One region of the Peribacillus sedimenti genome, then DNA from elsewhere that is predicted to be linked to it. Evidence: predicted binding sites of a transcription regulator. Region 1 holds the regulator's gene; each other region holds the start of a gene.
What was found. Region 1 encodes LexA, which represses DNA repair genes until DNA is damaged. Its sites were predicted from a motif close to CGAACATATGTTCG; they were not measured.
Positions count from the first base shown of each region.

Region 2: the regulator LexA is predicted to act here: its motif matches at 2,282-2,295, upstream of addB (helicase-exonuclease AddAB subunit AddB).
Region 3: the regulator LexA is predicted to act here: its motif matches at 3,184-3,197, upstream of parE (DNA topoisomerase IV subunit B).

Region 1 covers NZ_CP143547.1:2,174,971-2,181,055, reverse strand. The annotation lists gene V1500_RS10700 (recombinase family protein) at 1-157, opposite strand, end outside; gene V1500_RS10695 (LysM peptidoglycan-binding domain-containing protein) at 171-482, opposite strand; gene lexA (transcriptional repressor LexA) at 645-1,268, shown strand; tRNA gene V1500_RS10685 (tRNA-Arg) at 2,048-2,121, shown strand; gene V1500_RS10680 (hypothetical protein) at 2,379-2,522, opposite strand; gene V1500_RS10675 (MaoC/PaaZ C-terminal domain-containing protein) at 3,116-3,520, opposite strand; gene V1500_RS10670 (MaoC family dehydratase N-terminal domain-containing protein) at 3,517-3,969, opposite strand; gene fabG (3-oxoacyl-ACP reductase FabG) at 3,990-4,754, opposite strand; gene V1500_RS10660 (acyl-CoA dehydrogenase family protein) at 4,797-5,975, opposite strand.
Region 2 covers NZ_CP143547.1:1,096,358-1,102,442, reverse strand. The annotation lists gene addB (helicase-exonuclease AddAB subunit AddB) at 1-1,996, opposite strand, end outside; gene lepB (signal peptidase I) at 2,403-2,969, opposite strand; gene V1500_RS05615 (TVP38/TMEM64 family protein) at 2,994-3,605, opposite strand; gene V1500_RS05610 (hypothetical protein) at 3,923-4,297, shown strand; gene V1500_RS05605 (CapA family protein) at 4,818-6,005, opposite strand.
Region 3 covers NZ_CP143547.1:2,318,311-2,324,395, forward strand. The annotation lists gene V1500_RS11455 (ArsR/SmtB family transcription factor) at 1-373, shown strand, start outside; gene V1500_RS11460 (YycC family protein) at 832-984, opposite strand; gene V1500_RS11465 (hypothetical protein) at 1,434-1,574, shown strand; gene plsY (glycerol-3-phosphate 1-O-acyltransferase PlsY) at 1,666-2,253, opposite strand; gene V1500_RS11475 (CoA-binding protein) at 2,526-2,939, shown strand; gene parE (DNA topoisomerase IV subunit B) at 3,405-5,378, shown strand; gene parC (DNA topoisomerase IV subunit A) at 5,380-6,085, shown strand, end outside.

The sequences.
Region 1 (6,085 bases):
GGTTTAGCTCATATCCGCTGGCCTGCTCCTTGATAAGCTGTACTATTTCAAAACCCAATCTGTCTGCCAGGCCCCTTAATTCTTCTGCTTGCCTGGAAAGTGAGGTTTCCTGGGCCTCCTTATCAGTACTGACCCGGCAATATATAATAGCCTTCATTGTCGTCAATCCTTTACTGTTCACTTGCAAGATTGGTGACATCCTGATTCTTTTTTACCGGAATAACGATTTCTGTGCCTGGCTGCAGGTCTTCAGGATCCAGATCATTATGCCTCGCTACCCAATCAATGAATCCTTTCTTTGATGCATCTTGCTGCTGGTATTGTTCTGCTAAATTCCAAAGTGTATCACCTGATGTAACTTTAACGGTTATGTATTGATCACTTTCTTTTTTATTTGTGTCTAACGAAAAAAGCAAAGTCAATAAAAAGACGACGGATAATAACATTATAGTATACGTATTTTTTTTATAGAAATTTTTCATTTCTCGCATCCCCTTTTACCCCAGAATGTTTGTTCGATTCATATACACAGTATAATCCGAACGTTTGTTTCGTGTCAACACAATATTCGAACTTATGTTTGTATATTATATGCTTGGATGATATAATGAAAAAAAAGGAATTTAAAAGAGGTGCTTGAAAACATGACGAAACTGTCAAAGCGTCAGCAGGATATATTGGGATATATAAAAGAGGAAGTACGCAAAAAAGGCTATCCCCCATCTGTCAGGGAAATAGGAGAAGCAGTTGGCCTGGCATCTAGTTCCACTGTACATGGGCATCTTTCACGACTGGAAACTATGGGATTAATCAGGCGAGATGCCACAAAGCCGAGAGCAATAGAAGTATTGGATATGAACGACACCCCTCCTATCCCGCAAAATAATGTTATCAACGTACCATTGTTAGGTAAGGTAACAGCCGGATTGCCAATTACCGCTATCGAGAACGTTGAAGAATACTTTCCGCTGCCTGAAAACATGGCTGCTCACGATGAACAGGTATTTATGCTTGAAATTATGGGAGAAAGTATGATTGAGGCTGGTATATTGGACGGAGACTATGTAATTGTGAAACAGCAAAGCACCGCAAATAACGGGGATATTGTCGTTGCTATGACGGAAGATGATGAAGCAACTGTTAAACGTTTCTTCAAGGACAAGGATTATATTCGGCTGCAGCCAGAAAATTCAACAATGGATCCCATTATATTGCGAAATGTAACGATTCTAGGTAAAGTTATAGGATTATATAGACAAATTCATTAAAAGCGCAAACAAGCGCTTTTTTTGTTTGATCTTGTTTTACAGAAGATAATAGATTCATATAATCCACTAGAAAAGCTGTAAAGGTCGGCATCAATCTGATAAAAATCGCTGTTATCTACTCGTGATTGGAAATGCATTGGGCATGTATATGTCAAACTTCCATAAATTTCAGTATGCTGCCGCCTATGCACACATTAACTTATTGGGTTGGGCTTCACTTTGCCCTTATTGGGTTTATTTCTTATTCCTTCTTGCCGCTGCTGATCATGTTCTCGTCAAAATGAATTTCTGGCTATACAATATCTGTTTGCCTATAATGATGCTCGTACTTATATTATTGAAATCAGGAAATACTTTTTGAACCGGTCATAGCTGAAGGACATTTAACAAATCTTGGGATACTATATTTTACAATCCACGTTTTAAAGAATATGAAGGAGAATAAATGCTGCTGGAATAAGAATCTTAGATGAAGAATTCGAAATGTAATGGGTTAAGTGCCAACAACAGACTGTATGCAATTACGTAACTGGCATAAAGAGTTGTTTTTACTATGTTACGCAGCTGCCTATTTACTCGGATATCGATTTCTATGGGACATCTGCGTTCTCCTTCCCTTCAAGGATCCGCCATTTATTTTTCTCCCATGCCTGTTATCTTCTATAAAAAGGATTAAATATTATTCGAAAAAAATTATTAAAAGGGTTGACTTGGACAAATTAAAATTATACAATTACTATTGTCTTCAGTTTGATGATTTATTTTATCGAGTCATACATGTCCCAGTAGCTCAGCAGGATAGAGCAACAGTTTCCTAAACTGTAGGTCGGAGGTTCGAATCCTTTCTGGGACGTTATAACAAAGAGCACAGCCTGCCACATTTAATGTGGCAGGCTGTGCTCTTTTACATAGAATTAAAATGCATATAACAGCAAGTTGGCACTTGCAAAGGTGCTAGCCATTCGTCAACCCATATAAACAAAATGCTTATTATTTACTAATTCATTTTACAGACAAAGAAGTGTTCTTCTGATTACACATCGATCCTATAAAATATGCAGCTGATGTTCACATGCATGTGAGCGGTGCAATCGGAAGTCCTGCCTATTGTTAAATCCGTTCTGAAGCACTGCCTTTCCATTCTTCACCACGGTTAGTTTCTGATGTCGGCATGTTTTCGACTCCTGGAACCGCTGATTTTCTTTGATTTTTCTCGGTTTGTCTCTCATGCGGCTTTTCCTGTTGTTTTGACATAATAACCTCCTTGTCGTTAACTGTTATCATATTATCTGCTGACATTTCATTTTTAATCTAAGGTATTGTTATTTAAGGAAATTACAAAAGGTGGAACTATTTTCAATCTTAACTGTTCATTGGCAGCAGCAGAATTCAACTTATACGTAATTTGTTCCCATACTTCTCTTTCTCCTGCACTCACCTTTATAATTTTAAGTCTGAACTTATATTCCGATTCTTTTATACTCTAATCATCCTGTTAGAAATGATGGCTCCTTCGATTTAAATAGATATCAATTTCATGGGTGATCTGCGCTTAGTCATACCTAACTTACAATCGAATCCAAAAAAAAGACCGGTGCCTTTTCCAGGGGCAACCGGTCACCAAATGAGTAAAAAGAAAGCAACCAAAGCAATAAGATTGCTTTCTATGAAAAAGCTTAACTTATTTTGTCGATTTTTGTCGATGGGTAATATTAATCAAAACTTCTTACTTTTGTTATGGTACATCCGTATGAGTGTACAAAAAATCAATATAGCTAGTTTTTGCATCTTACAATTCCAGCATAAATTTTGAATACCCTGTACATATGTACAGGGTGTCAACGGTCTTAATTTGAATATGAAGTGAAAATTACCTCACCCTTGATGACTTCCTTACCGTCTTGGTTACAAGCGGCTGCTGTAAAATGTAATTTGTCATTATCCTTATTTCTTAACACGGCCTTTATTGTAATGACATCATTTAAAAATACCATTCCTTTAAATCTGATCCGATATTCCTGGATATACCCTTCTTCATAAAAGGGTGTAAAAAGCTTGGCTAGATTTCCCATTGTCCACATACCATGGGCAATGATACCTGGCAATCCAGCCCTCCTTGCTTCCTCGTCTATCGTGTGAATCGGATTATAATCTCCTGAAGCTCCAGCATATTTGATTAAATCAATCCTTGAAACAGGGGCTAGTTCAATTTCATCAAGAGCATCCCCAATTTGTATTTCGGCAAGTGTCATATGCCAATCAGCACCTTTCTCACAGCTTCTGTAATAATAACTGTTGATTTGGTGGAAAAAATCACTTTTCCTGAAAGGTCTTCACCAAAGCTCTCTAAAATAAGGAATCCCATATCACCTTGTGTACCGCTCTTTTCAAAGTAATCTGTTACTTGTGTATAACAGTAAATTTCTTCACCTACCAAAAGCGGCCTTTCAAAGTGATACGTTTGTTCACCATGAATTAGTCCCTTGTTTGGAAGCGATAAACCTTCTATAGTCCCGTAATCGAAAACTCTTGAAAAGGTTGTAGGAGCAATATTTTGCTTGTATCTAGAGTTCCTGCCTGTCTCTTCATCAAAATAGATAGGATGGAGATCTCCAATGGATTCCGCAAATTTTTTTACCGCTCCTCTTTCCACTGTATTCTTAACTTTTTTGGATTTTTTTCCAATGTGTTCTCTGAACAAATGAAACACCCCGCTTACTTTTAGTTTTTTGGGCCTCCTGCTACGTATATAACCTGTCCATTGACAAATGAAGACTTTTCATCGGCAAAGAATGCTACTGCATTGGCAATATCCTCTGGTTTCCCGCTTCGTCCTACCGGGATTTGACTAACGCTCGCATGAATGAGATCGTCAAAGGATATTCCAATCCGACTTGCCGTTTCCTTTGTCATTTCTGTTTCAATAAATCCCGGTGCAACTGAATTTGCAGTGATTCCATATTTTCCAAGTTCTATTGCAAGTGTCTTTGTAAACCCTTGAAGTCCCGCCTTTGCTGTTGCATAATTGGCCTGTCCTCTGTTGCCTAAAGCCGAAGTGGAGGAAATGCTGATAATTCTGCCATAGTTGTTTTCTACCATATATTTTTGTACAGCTCTCGCTGCATTGAATGAGCCCTTTAGATGAACATCCATTACTGTCTGCCAATCGTTGTCAGTCATTTTAAACAAGAGATTGTCACGTATTACTCCTGCATTATTTACAAGGATGTCCACTGACCCAAAAGTTTCATAAACTTCCTTAACTGCAGTTTCAACCTGCTCTGTATCTGAAACATTCGCAACCTTGGAATATATTTCATATCCTATGTCTCTCAATTCATTGGTTGTCCCGCTCAATGCTTCTTCATTTAAGTCTATAAACGCTACTTTTGCTCCTTCTTCTGCAAACATTTGGACGATTGCTTTTCCAATTCCTCTGCTACCCCCTGTTACAAATGCCACCTTGCCTTCAAATCTTCCAGCCATTGTTTGATCCTCCTAAGTTCGTTGAGATTAATTTGTTATGATTTATATAAATTGACCGACCTTGACATGGCCTTTCAACAGGTCGCGTGCGATAATCATACGCTGTATTTCATCCGTTCCATCATAGATTCTCCACAGCCTTGCTTCCCGGTACCAGCGTTCGATTGGAAGCTCACGGGTATAGCCCATACCCCCATGGATCTGGAGGACCCGGTCCACCACTCGATTGCCCATATTGGAGCCGTATAATTTAGCTATGGATGCCAGATGCCTATTGTCCTCTCCCTGATCTAACGTAAATGCTGCGTTAAGTACAAGCCATCTCGCTGCCTCAATTTCTACTGCTGAATCCGCTATTTGCCACTGAATCGCCTGGCGTTCTGCAATCGGCTTTCCGAAGGTGACCCTCTCCTTGGAATAATCAATAGCCATTTGCAGCAGTCTTTCCGCTGCACCAACCGCCCTTGCCCCTACAATCCATCTTGCAAAACCAATCCACTCAAGACCTAGCTTATACCCGCCATTTACTTCCCCAAGGATATTTTCTTCTGGAACACGCACATTATCAAAGACTAGCCCCGCAGGTCCCCATTCACCCATTGTGTGTATATATTCTGATTTCCAGCCCATATCACGGTCAACAATGAAGCATGTCACGCCATCCCTTCCGCCTGTTGCCTGGTGTTTTTCTTTATCGGTAATGGCAACAACCATGACAAAGTCAGCTTCATTCCCCCCGGTAATGAAGGTTTTTTCACCATTCAACACCCATTCATTACCGTCTTTCACAGCCGTCATTTTAATATTCCTTGTGTCTGACCCAGCACCTGGCTCAGTCATCGCAAAACATGATTTCTTCTCTCCTTGAATAGTTGGAATTAAGTATTTCTCCCTTTGTGCCTCGTTCGCATAGTAAAGAATGTTATCTGCTGACCCACCAAATGCAAACGGAACAAAGGTTTTTGAAACCTCCATCCACACGATCGCCATCATCATCTGGCCTAAATTGGCACCACCATATTCTTCGGGTGTGTTGATGCCCCAGAAGCCTGCTTCCTTTGCCTTTAGCTGAAGTTCTTTCAGCTTTCCTGCGGGAAGGCTGGGCCTTCCTTCCCTTTCATTTCTGAGTACTTCGTTTTCAAGCGGCATTAACTCTTTTTCTACAAATCTTCTAATTGTTTTTTGTACCATTTTCTGTTCTTCTGTCAGTCGTAAATACATGATTTTCACTCCATTGTTTTATTTTTGGAATATCAGTACCAACCAGTCAGTATGTAATTGCAGATATAATAGGGTTCCGATAACCGAAACCCTATTGGTCATCACTCCGC
Region 2 (6,085 bases), 1.1 Mb from region 1:
AAAGATACAATTTTGTAGAAGGAGTAGTAAACGCCTTATAGGCAGTAAACTCTTCGTCAAGCAGCCTTGTACGGGAATCAGGTGCCACCTCAAACCCTTCTTTTAAGAGACTATTCCTGTCGTTATCGGATAATATCCCGTCCGAGGCAGCTCTTCCGGGCAAGACCCCCTCATTCAGGCCAATCACAAATGCCGCCTTGACATCATCCAGGCGAGACAAGTCCAAATTGGCAATGAGTACCTGGTCTATCGCAGGAGGAACCAGCGAAAATGTCAATGACTCCAATCCGGTCTCTATGATGGTTTGAAAGGTCCTTAGCGTTATCTTTTCTCCGCTGAGCATTTCTACAAACTGATCCAGAAGGCCAATTACCGCATCCCATGACTGCTCATGCTCCCTGGCTAAAACCAAATCTCCTTCGTCTTCAGCCTGGAGCTTCAGCTTGTCCAATTTTTCCGGTACATGCAGCTCTTCAAGGTACAGGTATAGCGCTTCACAAAACTCCCGTCCACTCACCGCACGCTTTAATCTGCGGGATAGACGCATAATGGGTTCACTGAACATCTGTTTAAGGTCGTTAACTTCATCCTCCATGCGCCTCTCCTGCTCTGTCTGGGCCCGTTCCACAAGCTCAAGCCCCCTGATGCGCCTGTATCCCCATCGCTCTTTGGAAGACCACTTATTCCCTGATATCCCCCTTGAAAGAACATAGTTTTCAAAGCGGTCTACCTGCTGTCTCACTTTACTTGCATTCCGATTGATTGGATAAAGCAGCTCCGTTTTAATCGCACGAAAAACAGGCTCATACCGCCAATTGGTCAGAAGAATCTCAAGGGTTGATCTAATCAACTCTATCAGCGGATGATTCAGCATAGAGCGTTTCGCATCAATGAATATAGGAATCTGATAATCTTTGAATATTGTACGGATATTATCATGATAAGCCTCGCCGTTTCGCAGCAGGATGGCAATGTCGCGCCAGCGGTAGCCTTCATCCCTGACAAGCTGCAGAATATGGCGTGCTATCCCTTCTATCTCAGCCCTTCTATTGACCGCAGGAGAAATCGTCACATCAGTTGCTCCATCAAATTTCCTGGCGGGCCTTATGTTGAAATTAGTTTCCAGATGGTCCAGGCTTTTGCTTTGTTCAAACCGGGGTTTTTCCTGCAGGATGATATCCTCGTCCCGACTAATTACCAGCCTTTCCGCCGCTGTATAAACGCTGTGATACATGGTTCCGGTCTGGCGGAATAAGTTTAAAGGGTCCGGAGGGTGGGTTTTGTAGGGCTGGTCCAGCGTCAAGGATATTGTCACATTCTTGGCACGTTTCATTAATTCTTCAACGATCATCAGCTCCTGAGGAGTAATGCTGTAGAATCCGTCTATATAAATATCGGCCGAAGCAATATACGGGGAGTCAGCCATCTTTTCCACAAGAAGCCTGAAATAATCTTCCGAATCAAGGTACTTGCCGATAAGCTCATCTTCAAATGCTTGATAAATGACTTCCAGGTCATTCAATTTATCCTGGAGCCCTTCGTCCGATTCACCAGGATTATCTTTGTTCTGTTCCCTAAGCTGCTCGGGGGTTATGCAATACCTTTTAAATTCGGTGAGCATTTCCTCCAGCTGGGCAATGAAGCCCTGTTTTTCAGCGGAACGCCTGAACATCTTCAGGTCACCCTTCTTTTCTTCCATGATTTTCCGGATAAGCATATTAACGCCGACACTGTCCAGATGCATTCGGCTCATACCGCCTGTTTCCTGCAGCACGCGCCAGGCAAGCCGTGTGAAGCTGTACACCTGTGTACGGATCATTCCCGCAAGACCGGGGCTAGTTATTAATTTATATTCAGATAAAAATGTCATCTGCTCGGGAACTAGATAAATGATTGGATTTCCATCAGGATTTTCATCAAGCCTTGTACGGATCTCATCCAATATAGTGGACGTTTTTCCTGTTCCTGACCTGCCCAGTAAAAAACGCAGCGACATAAAACTCCTCCTCTTGTAAAACAGGCACAGGCCAATTAAGGTTAATCAAGTACTGTACTGCCTGTAATTTCATTTTACAACTGTTACAGTTGTTACTTTTCCAGTGGTTTTTGACTAATTTCTATCATACCAGAAACCTGAACGTTTTTTTAAAAGGGCAGCCGTTAATTAATGGAATCCTCCCTTCCATATTCCAATGTTGCCAAAGGAAAAAGACATTGGTTCACCAATGCCTTCAAAGATTGTAATAATAACTTAATTTTACCTTAATTTTGCAAAAAAGTACAATCGTATGTTCGTATAAAAACACGATTGCTCGTTGACATTCAAACTAAAAAAGACCTCACATTTAGGGAAACACCTCACGCCGATACAGCATACAGCCGGCTTATCCCCTGTCAATTTATTATTTTTCCTTGACAAAATCAACATTGAAGTCTTCGATGGGCCAGTATCTGACATCGACCTTTCCTACTACCTTGCTTATTGGAATAAATCCAAAATGTCGGCTATCCATGCTTCCCAAACGATTATCTCCCAGTACGAACAGTTTCCCATTTGGAACGGTTTTGGAGTCCGTCAATTCCCCTAATGTAAAATCTCCTGTAAGACGCTGCCCTGGGAAAGGTTGTTTATATCCCGTTAAATATGGCTCCTGATATTTACGGCCATTTATATACAAGTTATCGTCTTTATAAACGATGTCGTCTCCCGGAAGGCCGATCACCCGCTTTACATAATCCTCTTGATCTGTCGCATGAAAAACAATGATATCAAAACGATGGATATCGGCTATCTGATAACCAATCTTATTTACTACCAGCCTGTTGCCATCCTGAAGGGTAGGCTGCATAGATTGGCCTTCCACTTCATAGCTGGAAAAGAAAAAGGTCCGAATCAGGAAGAACAAAACTAATACCGTGATGCCAGCCTTCAACCAATCCTTAAAAGAGTTTTTATGATCAGCTGCCATTCTTCATCCCCCATCAAAGCTTTACTAACCATTTTCTCTCTTTACCGCTCTATTTAATCTTACTTCTATTCTTTTTCCTGCATACCAAAGAATAAAAATAATAACAATGACAATAACTGTTCTTATTGGCTGTCTTACTAACGAGACAATGTCATATCCTATAAAACTGATAATGAAGATCATCACCATTTTTCCCGCTCCTGTTGCGAGGCCATATTGAAGCGGGCTGATTTTTGAAAGGCCGGCAACAACATTTACGATTGCAGATGGAGTAAATGGAAAACAGAGGAGCAGGAATAATGGTCCAAAACCATGCCTGTCCACCCAATCCATTAGTTTTTGAACCTGCTTGTGCTTATGCAGGAATCTTAGCATTCGACGCTGGCCATATCTACGGAAGATAAAAAATACGAGCATAGATCCAGTAACTGCCCCGGCCCACGATATTAAAAAACCAAGCCAGAGCCCGAAAGCACTGGCATTTGCCAGTACAAATACGACCAGCGGCAGAAACGGCAAAAAGGCCTCCAGCATAGGCAGCAATAACCCAGGAAGCAGGCCTAACGAACGGTATTCTTTTATTAAATCTAATATATTTTCCAGAGTAAGCCACTCGCGAATTGTATCAAAATCCATTTTTTTCTCCTTAGCCATACACCGCAGCAGACAATGATCTATCACCGGTGGAATGATATGATGGGTAACTTCTAACTTAGATATATCATGTTCCCTCGAAATTGCAAGTATTATACGAGTATTTACATAAAATATACTCTAAACCGTTCCCTATTGGAGTCTTTTTTACACTTATTTTTGCAATTTCATAAATCCGCTTGATTCCTTCGAATTTATTTATTACGATAAATGCGAACAAGTGTTCTTTTCGTACACAGTTTCATATACATACATATAGAGTGTTTTATGTTCGCTTAGGCCAGAAAGGAGCTAGACCCATGACCCGAATTCCGGAGCATGACAGAAATATCATAGAGCAGGCCATCTATCTTCCGATGGTAGCCACAATCTTAAATAGGGATCTCACAGTCATCAAACAAAGTCCATTCAAGCTTCCCCAGCCTTATATCGATTTGGTGGAGGAAGCATTAAAAATTGTACAAAGGGAGCTGGCGGAAGTAAGGCAATATCTCAGAAAAGAAAATATAAAGGTCAGCGAACTTAAGCGTGATGATGCTTTTACAATGTACAGTTTTCTCTATCATGGCTATGAAGAACACCACAATTATTTCAATCCAAGGCTTCGGAACCGAGTTGAAGAGCTTTTGGCCTTTTACCTTTATAAACGACTTCTGCAGGAAACACCGACATAAAAATACTAAAATCATAAATAAACTGTAAGGGGTAGTTGGCACAGGGAGACATGATTACCCGGCTCACTCCTTTTATTGCTGCTGAGCTTTGGCTTGTTGTCCTGATAATTCTACTCGATCTAGCAATAGAAAAAGTTCTAAATAAACGTGTCCTTCATAGACTAGCATTATATAAACGCCGCTTAGCAGCAGCAACATTCTTGAATTTATGAGAAGAAGGATAAAAAAAAGACAAAATTGCAATCACCCGCCTTGGTCCCTGTCCAATTATTTAGAATCAAAAGAGAGGATGATATATTTATGGCACATATTAAGAAGTTAATTTCTCGCAACGTCTATACCATATCATTGTGGATTCTAGTTTATGTTGTCTCGTATTTACTCTCGAAATATACGCTTTAACACTGGGATATCAAGGGAAACTTATTCATTTTCATTATCTTATTTAAAATATACTTTCTTATATAACAAAAAAAGCTGGGACGGATTTTTTACCGTACCAGCTCTTTTTATGTTGATGTTAGTTGATTTGCTCTGAAAGGTCATTCACTTTCTTCAAAACCCTATCAGCTTCTGCACCTTTCAACAATGTGGGCTGATAATTGTTCCTTGACGAGACGGAAGAAATCGAAAATGGAATGATTTTCATATCTTTCTTATCGGACAACTTTCCATTTTCAATGTAGAATGTCTGCTGAAATACAAAAGTATCCTTATCACGCGGATTTCTGTTTCCTCCAAACATAAAATTGCCCAAACTATAGACAATATATCTCCCCTTATATTCTTCTATTCCCTGAACGACATGCGGATGATGGCCCAATATCAGATCCGCCCCGCTGTCTATAGTAAATCGTGCCAAAGTTTTTTGTGATTCATTTGGCACATAGTTGCTTTCTATGCCCCAGTGAAAATGCACGAGTACGATCTGAACCCCCTGGTTTCTTAAATTTGTGATTGCAGTGCTTACCTTGTTTCGGAGTTCCGGTGTATCCTGCCAGCCTTCGTAACCAAGAGCACCTATTTTTACTCCTTTTACTGTCGTAACATATTCATTCTCATAGCCAAAGTATCCAACGTTGTTGTTTTTCAGGACCGCCTTTGTATCCTCATAGCCTTTTTCAAGATAATCCTTGATGTGGTTATTCGCCAGGTTCACTGATTCGATTCCTGCCAGCTGAAGAATTTTCACATAGGAGGGGTCTCCTTTGAAACGAAAGGTTTTTTCCGCCTTTTGGGTAGCATTCGTCAGCGTGGTTTCCAGATTTACTGAAGAGAAATCATCTTTTTTAAATATATTATCCAATTTTTCAGCAAAGTAAGAAAGGCCCTGGTTATCTGCCTCATCCGGGAATGAACCGGTGTAGGCAAAGCTCTCATCCGTACCAAGCGTAAAATCACCTGCTGCACTGATTTTAATTGTTTCTGTCACTGGCTCAGGTGGTGACGGCTGTTCCTCCTGTTGTTCAGGTTCCTGTTGTTTTTCTTTTTTTGCCTCAGGCTTTTGCGACTCAGTATCAGATTTAGATGATTCCTTCACGATCACAGTCTGCGTTACCTGCTGATCCCGATTTGTCACAAATTTATAAGCAAATATTCCTGTCAGGATTACTATAGCCAGTAACAGGAATCTCCTAATCGGTCTTCTCAATCTCCTGCGCCTTTTAGCGCTTTGACTTTGTCTATTCCCCGCTCCGCTCATATTCATTGAAGCCCCTTTTTGGCATGTTTATGTAATTTAGTTTAAAAATCACAAAAATATCTTTAATAATAGGACGATAGGTATCT
Region 3 (6,085 bases), 140 kb from region 1:
GACGGCAGTCAAGCATGACGTCTTTCAGGCAATAGCCGACCCGACTCGCAGAGAGGTACTCAGATTGCTTGCTGGAAAGGAAATGCCTATTTCGGAAATAACAGCTCATTTCCCGATTAGCAGAACGGCAATAGCAAAACACTTGCAAATACTTTCGGAAGCCGATTTGGTGAATGGACGCAAGGCTGGGAGGGAGAAATTGTACAGACTGCAGCCGGAACCCTTACAAGAATTAAAGAATTGGCTGTCGTTTTATGAACAATTTTGGAATAATAAGTTATCCATGCTTAAACATATGGTTGAAAACGAAGGAAATCATCAGTTGAAAATAGTAAAACCAGCGACAAATGACGAAAAGGAAGGCCACAGTTAATGTGGTCTTTTTTATATTCGGATAATATATTATAACAAAAACCTCGCTAGAATATTTTCTAACACTCAGCATCCCATAGTTTATCATATTAGTCTTTATTAAGCGGCAGCTAAGAAAAATGGCCGATAAGGAGCCGTCATAGGTTTCTCTATGTCCGAGATTAACAGGGAGAGTATCAAGAGTCCTAAATCACATTTATATCCATTATTACATTGCTGGACGGAAAGGAAGTATATTGGCAACGGAAATCGTCTCAAACCAGTCAGCGCAGTCCAGGCTGCAGGGTAACTATGAGAAATCAGGGGCCTTCAGAGTGCAATGGCTTTGTTTCTGATAAGTAAAAAAAGTACAGAAGTATGAAGTCACGCCCAAAAGTTAGAGTTCACAAACTTTTGGGTGCTGTATGTAATTTGACCTCGAAAATAGCACATTGGATAAAGTTTTTTTCGTCAAAAATGCTATTTTTCTTTCATATTATTGCCTGATTTCTGCGCTTCAGCCATTTTGGCAAGCAGGATATGCTGAGGCATATGCATAATTTGCTCTAAAGGCAATTTGAGTGTCTCAGATAATATAAGTGCCGTTTCTGCAGATATTTTCAATGGTCCCATTCAAATGTTCTCCTTAGCTTATTCTTTCTATTAATAATATACCATACTTTTTTGACAAGACTTATTTCGAGATTATAACGACTATTTGTAAGTAGCGGAAGAAAAATCTGGGAAGTTCATATTACTCGGCTTCAAAACCTATTTGTAGATCATTGCGATCAATAAGGCCGGATTGGGAGTTAAACGAAGAAGTATATGATTTGAAGTACAGATAGTAGTTTGCTATTTTTTATATGTTACCAAGTGTGTATGGAGGGTAATGGAACATAAGAATAAACATATAAGAAGGGTGGGAAATCACTATGCTAAAGATGACTTCGATTGCCTATGATAAAATCAACTCCATTCTCCAAGAGGAGCAAGGCCCGGGAGAAAAGCTCTATTTGCGGGTAACGATGGGGATTGGCTGAGGGGGTCCCCAGTTAAAGCTTTCTCTGGATGAGAAGCCATTGCAAAAAGATATAATTCAAAAATTCGAGGATATTGATATCCTGATCCATGAACAGGATATGCCGCATTTCGAAAACGCAACAATAGATGTGGTAAGGGATTTATATGGCAAAAGAAAATTCTCGTTAGTCAAAGACTGAACAGGTTGCTAAACATAATAAAAACAGGACTGGCCGGGGAGGACAGTCCTGTTATTGTCCTATAATAAACATAAAAACAATAGAACATAAATTAGAGCCATTTAATTTTAGGTTCCGTTTTATCAATAATCCTCTTTATGTTAGCTCTGTGCCGGTAAAATATGAATATCGCCAGAATAGATAGTACAATAATCAGCGGGATATCATGATTCCTTGTAACCAGGGCAAACACTAAAGCAACAACCGCTGCGACCATGGAGGATAAGGATACATACTTTGTCAGATATAAAGACAGAAAGAATATCGCAACAAGCAAGAAAAATAAAAGAGGGGCATACGCCAGAAGAATTCCTCCTGATGTAGCTACAGCTTTTCCGCCGCGGAAGCCTGCAAATACGGGGTACATATGCCCTATAACCGCCAGTACACCAGCAAGCAGAAGGTGTATGTCCACATCGAGCAAAACCGGCAGGCTGGTAGCTAATGTCCCCTTCAATATGTCCATGACAGTTACCACCAGACCAGCTTTTACACCCAGTGTGCGAAAGGTATTAGTTGCTCCGAGATTTTTGCTGCCGTGTTCCCGTATATCGGTTTTATAAAATACTTTCCCAATAATCAACCCAGAAGGTATGGAGCCGGCCAGATAAGCCAGCAATAATGTAAGAATGATCATCATATAAAATTGCCCTTTCCCGTCTATGTTAAATCTGAATCATTATGTATGGACACTGCTCAGAAATACGTTCGGAGTGTTATTTTATTTTATCATGTAAATAAAAAAAAACCATGTCTTTATTTGTCATGTGTAAAAACAATGTGCATGGATGAAAAATCACTTGGTTTGGGTTTTTAAACATATAAATGTAAAATAGTAATACATGGCTACAATGACAATGCGGAAAATTTTTGGATGTAATAGTAAACATCAAATATGAGGAGCTGATTAAAATGGTATTGGAATATCCGCCCAGGCAGGAATTAGGGGAAATCTTAAAAAAAGCCAAAAGAGTAGCAGTGGTAGGACTTTCGGATAATCCGGACCGCACTTCTTACATGGTTTCAAAGGCGATGCAGGATAGCGGTTATGATATTATACCTGTTAACCCTGCGGTTGATGAAGTGCTGGGAGTAAGGGCTGTTTCATCGCTAAAGGAAATAGAAGGCCATATTGATATTGTCAATGTATTCCGCCGATCTGAATATTTAATGGAGGTTGCGAAGGAATTTTCCGAAGTAGATGCAGATGTTTTTTGGGCACAGCTGGGGCTCGAAAACGAAGAAGCATATCAATTTTTGAAAAATAAGGGCTACACAGTTGTCATGGACAGATGCATTAAAGTCGAGCATGCACTTACAAAATAAACGGCACGCAGGAGCAAACACGCTCCTGTTTTTTTACGGTCTCTGAAGAAGTTTTGTTTTAGTGAAATTCGATTAAGGATTCTCCGTTATTTGTTAAAAAGACCTCAAATATGAGCGAAATGAATGGATTTTTAAAATGCGTATTTGCCAAATAAAAAAATATCGCTACAATAAGTCATAGACCAATACTATAAAGAGACACAAAAAATAAACGTAGAAATACGGCAAAAGTATGAAAATCAATCGAACATTTGTTCTTTCTGGATAAATTGATTATACTTATCTTAGTAAGAGTGAATAAATATGATTGTTAATTCTAATTTTTAAAAAAGGATTTATAAGACTTTGCTTAAAGTGTTTAAAACAGAACGCCAGAAGCATCTTAATTTGCTGCTGCGAGCGTTGGAGCCCTGCCCTGATTGGTAGGGCGAGGCAATTGTGTTTTGCAACGAAAGGGGAATATCTGTGGCAAGAAACGTAAAAACAATCGAATATAACGATGATGCGATTCAGGTACTGGAAGGCCTTGAGGCAGTAAGGAAACGGCCGGGGATGTACATAGGCAGCACAGATGCGAGAGGCCTGCATCATCTTGTATATGAGATTGTAGATAACTCCGTGGACGAAGCTTTGGCGGGGCATGGGGACCACATTATCGTCAAGATCCATAAAGACAATAGCGTGAGCGTGACTGATAAAGGCAGGGGTATGCCTACCGGAATGCACAAAATGGGCAAGCCAACTCCGGAAATCATCTTGACTGTTCTTCACGCCGGCGGAAAATTCGGCCAGGGGGGCTATAAGACAAGCGGAGGGCTGCATGGGGTAGGTGCATCGGTCGTAAACGCCCTATCGGAATCGCTCGTCGTAACCATAAAAAGAGACGGCTTTATTTATGAACAAAGATTTGCTGAGGGAGGCAAGCCTCAAACCACATTAGAAAAATTAGGGAAGACGAATCAGACCGGCACAAAAATTCACTTCAAGCCGGATGCATCTATTTTTTCTGTTACCACGTTTAATTATGATACGTTGTCCGAAAGATTACGGGAATCAGCTTTCCTGCTAAAAGGCATGAAGATTGAATTGATAGATGAACGATATGACCAGCATGATATTTTCCATTATGAAAACGGCATCGAAGCCTTTGTTCAATATTTAAATGAGGAAAAAGATACACTCCATTCTGTAATCAGTTTTGATGGACAGCAAAATGGCCTTGAAGTGGATTTTGCTTTTCAGTTCAATGATGGATATTCGGAAAATGTGTTAAGCTTTGTGAATAATGTCAGGACCAAGGATGGCGGAACTCATGAAGTTGGTGCAAAAACAGCAATGACGCGGGCGTTTAACGACTATGCTAGAAAGACTGGCCTATTGAAGGAAAAGGATAAAAACCTGGAGGGGTCTGACATTCGGGAAGGATTATCAGCCATCATCTCCGTCAGGATTCCTGAGGAATTTCTCCAGTTTGAAGGACAGACCAAGAGCAAGCTTGGCACAAGTGAGGCAAGGTCGGCAGTCGATGCCATCGTTTCAGAGCATTTGGCGTATTTCTTTGAGGAGAACCCAAATACAAGCTCTCTTTTAATAAAGAAAGCAATTAAAGCCTTCCAGGCCCGGGAAGCAGCACGCAAAGCAAGGGAAGACGCAAGAAGTGGAAAGAAGAGGAAGAAATCAGAGGCTGTTCTCTCAGGGAAACTGACCCCGGCACAATCCAGAAATCCACAAAAGAATGAATTATACCTGGTAGAGGGCGATTCCGCAGGTGGGTCAGCTAAGCAAGGGCGTGACCGCAGATTCCAGGCAGTGCTGCCGCTAAGGGGCAAGGTAATAAATACAGAAAAGGCCAAGCTGCAGGATATCTTCAAAAATGAAGAAATCAATACCATTATCCATGCGATCGGCGCCGGTGTAGGGCCAGAGTTTGTTGTGGATGATGCCAATTATGACAAGATTATTATTATGACTGATGCGGATACAGATGGCGCCCATATCCAAGTCCTGTTATTAACCTTCTTTTACCGTTACATGAAGCCGTTGATTGAGGCCGGCAAGATTTATATCGCATTGCCGCCGTTATATAAAGTAAGCAAAGGTACAGGCAAGAAAGAAGTCATTGAATACGCATGGAGCGATGACGAACTCCAGGGAGCTATCAAAAAAGTCGGCAAAGGGTATATCCTTCAGCGTTATAAAGGACTGGGGGAAATGAATGCGGACCAGCTCTGGGAGACTACGATGAACCCTGAGACCAGGACGTTGATCCGTGTCAAGATCGATGATGGCGCACGGGCCGAAAGACGTGTTACAACCCTGATGGGGGACAAAGTAGAACCGCGTCGTAAGTGGATTGAGTCGAATGTAGCGTTTGGTCTCGAAGAGGAATCGAATATTTTAGATAATGAAAATATATCGGTTACAGAGGAGGTCAAATAAGATGTCATCTTTAGAAAAATATAGGGATTTGCCTCTTGAAGAGGTTATTGGCGACCGTTTTGGCCGTTACAGTAAATATATTATCCAGGACCGCGCCCTTCCTGATGCACGGGATGGATTAAAGCCAGTTCAGCGGCGGATTTTATATGCCATGCATGTCGAAGGGAATACACACGAAAAGAACTTCCGCAAAGCTGCCAAGACAGTCGGGAATGTAATTGGTAATTATCATCCCCATGGCGATTCGTCTGTTTACGAAGCCATGGTGCGCATGAGCCAGGACTGGAAGCTTAGGAATATCATGATAGAAATGCACGGCAATAACGGAAGTATCGACGGGGATCCTCCTGCTGCCATGCGTTATACCGAAGCGAGGCTATCTGCCATTGCTTCAGAATTGCTCAAAGATATCGATAAAAGGACGGTAGATTTTGTTCCGAACTTTGACGATACCTCCAATGAACCGGTTGTTTTGCCTGCTATATATCCGAACCTGCTGGTGAACGGCTCTACTGGGATTTCTGCGGGTTATGCAACGGAAATTCCACCGCATCAATTGGGTGAGGTGATTGATGCTGCCATCTTGAAAATAGACAAACCTGATGCGACTGTCGACGATTTGATGACAGTAATTAAAGGGCCAGATTTTCCGACAGGTGGCATTATCCAGGGCATAGAAGGCATCAAAAAAGCCTATGAAACTGGAA